Aliamphritea ceti: one gene and its partner. The protein of the gene in region 1 interacts with the protein of each later gene in a pairwise test. Links are inferred from orthologs where the notes say so. Each region holds a gene or a part of one and is shown in the gene's direction. Other genes may lie near its edges.

Evidence for each region.
Region 2: the proteins of OCU49_RS04880 (region 1) and sfsA interact in binary tests that used the Escherichia coli proteins (3 or more experiments, as listed by UniProt). The link is inferred for Aliamphritea ceti from one-to-one orthologs.

Annotation. Positions count from the first base shown.
Region 1 is NZ_AP025282.1:1,071,404-1,074,718, forward strand. Bases 294-3,281 are described here. They hold OCU49_RS04880 (glutamate-5-semialdehyde dehydrogenase), read left to right. Parts: upstream 294-1,154; coding sequence 1,155-2,408; downstream 2,409-3,281. Other genes in these bases: OCU49_RS04875 (hypothetical protein), read right to left, coding at 294-930; nadD (nicotinate-nucleotide adenylyltransferase), read left to right, coding at 2,405-3,070; rsfS (ribosome silencing factor), read left to right, coding at 3,086-3,281. Outside these bases: more of OCU49_RS04875, read right to left, coding at 1-293; more of rsfS, read left to right, coding at 3,282-3,315. UniProt on the Escherichia coli protein: Catalyzes the NADPH-dependent reduction of L-glutamate 5-phosphate into L-glutamate 5-semialdehyde and phosphate. The product spontaneously undergoes cyclization to form 1-pyrroline-5-carboxylate.
Region 2 is NZ_AP025282.1:908,475-911,800, forward strand. What follows is about bases 219-3,217. They hold sfsA (DNA/RNA nuclease SfsA), read left to right. Parts: upstream 219-1,365; coding sequence 1,366-2,070; downstream 2,071-3,217. Other genes in these bases: OCU49_RS04105 (pyridoxal phosphate-dependent aminotransferase), read left to right, coding at 219-1,369; OCU49_RS04115 (YeeE/YedE family protein), read left to right, coding at 2,190-2,621; OCU49_RS04120 (YeeE/YedE family protein), read left to right, coding at 2,633-3,067; OCU49_RS04125 (Rieske (2Fe-2S) protein), read right to left, coding at 3,084-3,217. Also shown: more of OCU49_RS04105, read left to right, coding at 209-218; more of OCU49_RS04125, read right to left, coding at 3,218-3,326. UniProt on the Escherichia coli protein: Binds to DNA non-specifically. Could be a regulatory factor involved in maltose metabolism.

The DNA of each region.
Region 1 (3,315 bases):
CAGTGGTATTTCAAGTTCTTCAATAATTGGGGTCGGTGACTGTGCCTGCTGTCCAGTGTTGTGTTGAAAATCTGGTGGCTGTTCCGATGGTGCAAAGCTTGGAATGTTAGGTGTACTGGTATCAGGTTTGAGCAAGTCTACCAGTGAGTCCGGGGTTCTTTGGTGTGACGCGGGCTGATTTACCGGCGTATCAGTAATCTGATTTTGAGTGCCTGGATTTTGAACAAAAGCGCTTTCAGCCATAGCGGTGCCAGATAAATTCTCTGCTGTATGGTTTGCTGGTGTTGGCTGGGTGGTGTTTTGTTTGGCTGACTGACTGGCCAGTTGTGCTTTAAAGGCCTGTTGCTGGTCTGTGTTATCGGCAGGGGAAAGGGCTTCACTGTCCTGGATGACAGGTTGTTTTGAGGCCAGCTGCCAAACCAGCAGAATACAGATAATTGCGATAATCATCGCCAGGATCAGCGCTTGCAGGAGTAACCCTCTGAATTGCAGATACTGTTCAGTAGGATTTAGCACCAGGGTCAGGTTTGCCAGGCTTTCGCCTTGCTGGGTAATGGTAATATTGCGTGTCAAAGTGCCTAAACGATGAGCATTACCTGCACGGGCCAGTAATTTGTCGGCTGGTGTGCTGACGCTGATCGCATCAATATAATCCTGACGAACCAGTTGATTAAGCTGATAATTAAGACTGACAGGATCATTTGCGAGAATGGCAGGTTTGATCAGCGCGCCGGTCTGTTCGGCCAGTAACTGGCCTCTTTGATGAGTTTGTTGCTCAGCAATACGTTCAGCGACCAGGTTTAAATAAAAGCCGGCCAGTAGAATACCCAGAAACAGGCAGGCCGCGATTATAACGGTCAGTTGCAGTTGGGGTTTTTGCCGGGAGGTGTTCAGCATAAGTTGGGTGGCTTTGTTTGATAGAGGCTTCATATACATCTGTTTAATTAACACTTCCGCAGCAAGCCTGCCCCTGTTTATTACAGGAAATAAGGCCGCCATTATCTAACCGTGAGATCATAGCAGTTAGCCGGGGCAGATGTCTGTGCCTGATGCCGCTTTTATTCCCGGATTGATATTCCTGATTCACAGGATTGATCAGGTCTTTTTACTGTCAGAGCCGCAGGGTATAATGCGCCATCTCCAAGGGGTACTCCATGAATGTAACTGAATATATGGCCCAGCTGGGTCAGCAGGCGCGGGTCGCTTCCCGTGCTATTGCAAAAGCCGATACCGGGCTGAAAAACCGGGCATTGCTGGCGATGGCCGATGCAATTGATGCTTCCCGGGAAGCATTGGTTGCTGCTAATGCTAAAGATCTTGCGCAGGGTGAGGCAAATGGCCTGGATGCTGCGATGCTGGATCGTCTGCAACTTAAGTCCAGCCAGATCGATACTATGATCGAAGGTTTGCGTCAGGTAGCAGGTTTACCCGACCCAACCGGTGCTATTACAGATATGAATTATCTGCCCAGCGGTATTCAGGTTGGTAAAATGCGGGTGCCGCTTGGTGTTATCGGTATTATCTATGAGTCACGTCCGAATGTGACTGTAGAAGCTGCAAGCCTGTGCCTTAAATCCGGTAACGCAACTATATTGCGTGGCGGTTCAGAGGCAATTAACAGTAATGCGGCTGTTGCTGAATGTATTAAAGCAGGCCTTAAGGCGGTTGGTTTACCGGAGCATGCTGTACAGGTCGTTGAAACGACTGACCGTGCGGCGGTTGGTGAACTGATTACTATGCCGGAATATGTGGATGTAATTGTGCCACGTGGCGGCAAAGGTCTGATTGAGCGTGTTAGCCGTGATGCCAAAGTAACTGTTATTAAGCATCTTGACGGAATCTGTCATGTTTATATTGATGATGATGCGGATCATGCTAAAGCAGTTAATGTTGCGCTGAATGCAAAAACACACCGTTACGGTACCTGTAATACGATGGAAACTCTGCTGGTGCATGAGTCCCGTACAGAAGTGTTGCAGGAGCTGGCAGAACGTTACCGTGCTGTCGGGGTTGAATTGCGTGGCTGTGAAAGAACGCTTGAAATACTGCCTTTTGCGACGGCTGCAACGGAAGAAGACTGGGCGACTGAATATCTGGCACCGGTACTGGCAGTGAAGCTGGTCGCGGACATGGATGAAGCAATCGCGCATATTAACCGTTATGGCTCACACCATACGGATGCGATTATTACCGAGAATTACACTAAGTCCCGCAGCTTCCTGCGCGAAGTGGATTCCAGCTCAGTAATGGTTAACGCTTCAACCCGTTTCGCTGACGGCTTTGAATACGGTTTGGGGGCCGAAATTGGTATTTCGACCGATAAAATCCATGCCCGTGGTCCTGTAGGACTGGATGGACTGACGTCGCAGAAGTATGTCGTACTGGGTGACGGTCATATTCGTCAGTGAGTAATACGATTAATACGTCTGTTTATGCCTTTATGGGTGGGACTTTTGATCCCATCCATAATGGTCACTTGCGTACCGCACTGGAAATTCGCGACTGGTTAAACGTCGGACAGGTGGCATTGATGCCGTCTAAAGTTCCTGTGCATCGCCAGCAGCCTGGTGCCGAATCAGGACAGCGTCTGGCGATGGTCGAAGCGGCGGTTGCTGCTGAACCTGGTTTGTGTGCCGAAGCCCGGGAAATCCTGTCAGAAAAGCCTTCTTACACTGTGCTCACGCTTGAATCATTGCGGGCTGAGCTTGGTGATAAAGCGCCAATCTGCATGATTCTTGGTATGGATGCTTATTTGTCATTGCCAGGCTGGGATCGCTGGCAAGAGTTATTAAAACTGGCGCATATCGTTGTCGTGACACGTCCGGGCTGGGTATATCAGCCCGATAAAGCAATGCAGGCTTTTACCCGGGCACATGAAGTGACGGATAAACAGCGCTTATTAACTGCGCCGGCGGGGCAGGTGATTTTTCACGAACTGACGCCGCTGGCCATATCTGCCACACAAATACGTACATTGGTGAGCCAGGGGAATTCGCCCCGTTATCTGCTCCCTGACAGCGTTTGGCAGTATATCCAACAACAGCAGCTGTATGGCTGTAAATTAATTTAAGGTAAAGATTAACCAATGGAATTAGATCAGATGATCAATGTTATACAAGATGCCCTGGATGATATGAAAGCTAAGGATATCGTCGAACTGGACGTCAGTGAGAAGTCAACGGTTACCGACCGTATGATCATTGCAAGTGGTACTTCTAAACGTCATGTTATGTCGATCGGTCAGCATGTACAAGAAAAGATGAAGGCCAGTGGTGTTCAGCCTATGGGGATCGAAGGCCTGGATACCGGTGAGTG
Region 2 (3,326 bases), 160 kb from region 1 along the record:
GAAAAATCATCTTAACGACATATAATTGTAGATTCATATTGATATCAAAGCGTTGCTGATTTCTCACACTGGGTACTTTGTAGGCCTTAACAGTTGCAGGCTGAAGCGAAAAGTTCGCTTTCAGATAGCATAATCCCCCTGTTTTATGATCACACTAAGGTATACTGCGCAGCATTCTTTTAGCCTGTTTATTGATGAGATTTTTCAGATGAGCCAGTGGTCGGACCGAGTCCGCGATATTGAGTCTTTTAAAGTAATGGAACTGCTTAAGCGCGCTAAGCAGCTGGATGCGCTAGGGCACGACGTAGTGCACATGGAAGCAGGGGAGCCTGACTTTGCTACAGCAGGTCCGATAGCAGAGGCCGGTATCACTGCAATTCAGAATGGCCATACTCAATACACCCCTTCTGGTGGGATTCCGGAGCTACGTCATTTAATAGCAGAGCATTACGCAAATACCTACGGTCTGGATATTTCTCCTGAACGGGTACTGGTTACCTGTGGAGCTTCTGGCGCATTGCTTATGGTGTTCTCTTTATTAGCGAATCCGGGTCAGAAGTTTATGATGGCTGATCCCGGCTATCCATGTAACCGTCAGTTCTTACGGCTGGTCGAAGCGCGGGGGCAACTGGTGCCGGTAACCGCTGAAGATAATTTTCAGTTAACACCGGAACTGATAGAGCAGCACTGGCAAGCAGATACCGCAGGGATCCTGCTGGCATCACCTGCCAACCCAACTGGCAGCGTAGTACACCGGGACGAAATGGAGCTGATCTCGCAAACAGTGAAAACACTGGGCGGACATAGGGTCGTGGACGAGTTATATCACGGACTGACATACGGCTGTAATGCACCGTCGATCCTTGAAGTGGATGCAGATGCTTTCGTACTCAATAGTTTTTCTAAGTATTTCGGTATGACTGGCTGGCGCCTTGGATGGACAGTAGTACCTGAAAACGCCGTAGCCGATATGGAAAAACTGGCGCAGAACCTGTTTATTTCACCACCTACTATTGCGCAACATGCCGCCTTAGCTGCATTTAAGCCGGAAACTTTAAGTATTCTTGAGCAACGTCGCCATGCGTTTAAAGAACGTCGTGATGTCTTAGTAGAAGGTTTGCGTGCGTTAGGCTTTGTTATTCCGCTAATGCCTGAAGGCGCTTTTTATGTGTATGCCGATGCATCTCGCTTTACCGATGATACTTTCTCGTTCTGCTGGGATTTGCTGGAAGAAGAGCATGTGGCGGTAACACCAGGTGTTGATTTTGGTACTCACCGGGCCAATGAGTTTATCCGTTTTTCTTATACAACCAGTGTTGAACAGATCGAAAAAGCGCTGGAGCGACTTGCACGGCGGTTACAGTCATGAAACTGGACAACATGCTCGAAGGGCGGCTTATTAAACGTTATAAGCGCTTCTTAGCGGATATTGAATTGGATAATGGTCGTGAATTGACGGTGCATTGTCCAAATACAGGTTCGATGAAAAACTGTGCTGATCCGGGCAGCCGGGTATGGATTCAGGATTCAGGCAATCTGAAGCGTAAGTACGTTTTTGGCTGGGAACTGGTTGAAGTCGAAGAACGTTATCTGGCGTGTATTAATACCGGCCGGGCTAATCATCTGGTACGTGAAGCAATTGAATCTGGCGTTATTGAAACGCTGCAGAACTATGGAACATTGCGTACAGAAGTTAAGTATGGTGCTGAGAACAGCCGTATTGATTTATTACTTCAGGATGAACACCGGGCTGACTGCTATGTGGAAGTAAAGAATGTAACGCTTTATGAAGGTGATGGACTGGGTACATTTCCGGATGCTGTGACCACCCGGGGAGCCAAGCACTTAAGGGAGTTAATGGCTATGGTGGCTGAAGGTCATCGGGCAGTGTTGCTATTTTGTGTGCCGCATACTGGGATCGAAAGAGTTATGCCAGCAGATCATATTGATCCTGAATACGGGCAGTTACTGCGTGAAGCGGTTAATGCCGGTGTGGAAGTGATTGCTTATGGTGCGCATATTTCAGCCGACGAAGTAAAGCTGGTGCAGCAATTACCGGTCATACTTTGATTCTGCATGTTAGCGAGATGCATTAGTCTTTATTAAATTAGCCTTATCTAATATTATTGCGCCTTTGTATTCTGTTAAGTGAAACAGTGCTTACTGATATCGCTACAAAGGGGCAATGAATGACCGCGATGATTATACCGGCACTGGCCGGTGGTTTACTGATTGGCATATGTGCGGTGTTGATGATGGCCTGGCTGGGACGTATCGCGGGTATTAGCGGTATTCTCTGGCAGGCTGTTAGCCAACCTTCACTTCTTCCCGGCGCCATTTGGCGTATTTTCTTTTTGGCAGGTCTCTTACTGGGCGCATGGCTAGTGCACCAGTTAATGGGACAGGCATTGCCTGCAGTTCCTGAATCAGACACCTGGGTAATTATACTCGCCGGTCTGTTGGTTGGTTTTGGTGCACGGCTGGGTGCAGGTTGTACCAGCGGTCACGGAGTTTGTGGCATTGGCAGGTTGTCTAAGCGTTCACTGGTCGCGACAGTTGTCTTTGTTCTGGCAGCCATGTTGACGGTATTTATTATTTCGGTAATGGGGCACGTATTATGAGAGTGCTTACTATGACGTGTTTTACCGAAGCGTCCTTAGCTTTGTTCTGTGGGGCGCTTTTTGGTGCCGGGCTGGCGCTCTCCGGAATGACGGACCCGGCCAATATTATAGGCTTTCTGGATATTAGCGGAGACTGGAATCCACAGTTGGTATTTGTGCTGGCGGCAGCAGTAGGTACTTCTGTAGCAGGTTTTTACGGATTGCAAAAACGTTCTAAGCCCGTGTTTGCGCAACAGTTCCACTGGCCTGACGCAGCGTATATCGATTCGCGGCTAGTAAGTGGCGCAGTATTATTCGGAATAGGTTGGGGGCTTTATGGTTATTGCCCCGGACCAGCGCTTGCTGCACTGGTATATGGACAATCTCATACTGTTATCTTTGTTGTTTCGATGTTGGTGGGTATGCTGGCTTTTCAATTGCTACCAAAGCCACAAGCAAAGCCATAAAAAAAACAGCGTAACGTTAGAGTGGCGGGATACATAGCTGGCCATCGATAATATCAAACTCTACCGGCTCCAGTGATACACCATTACAGGGGCCGGCAATACATAACCCGGAATCTATGACAAATAATGCACCGTGAGTGGCACACTGAATAAATTGTTTTTGCGGCTCAAGAAATGTGTCTGGCATCCATTCCAGCGGGACACCGCGGTGTGGACAGCGGTTTTCATAAACATAGAGTGCATTGTTTTTTCGTACCGC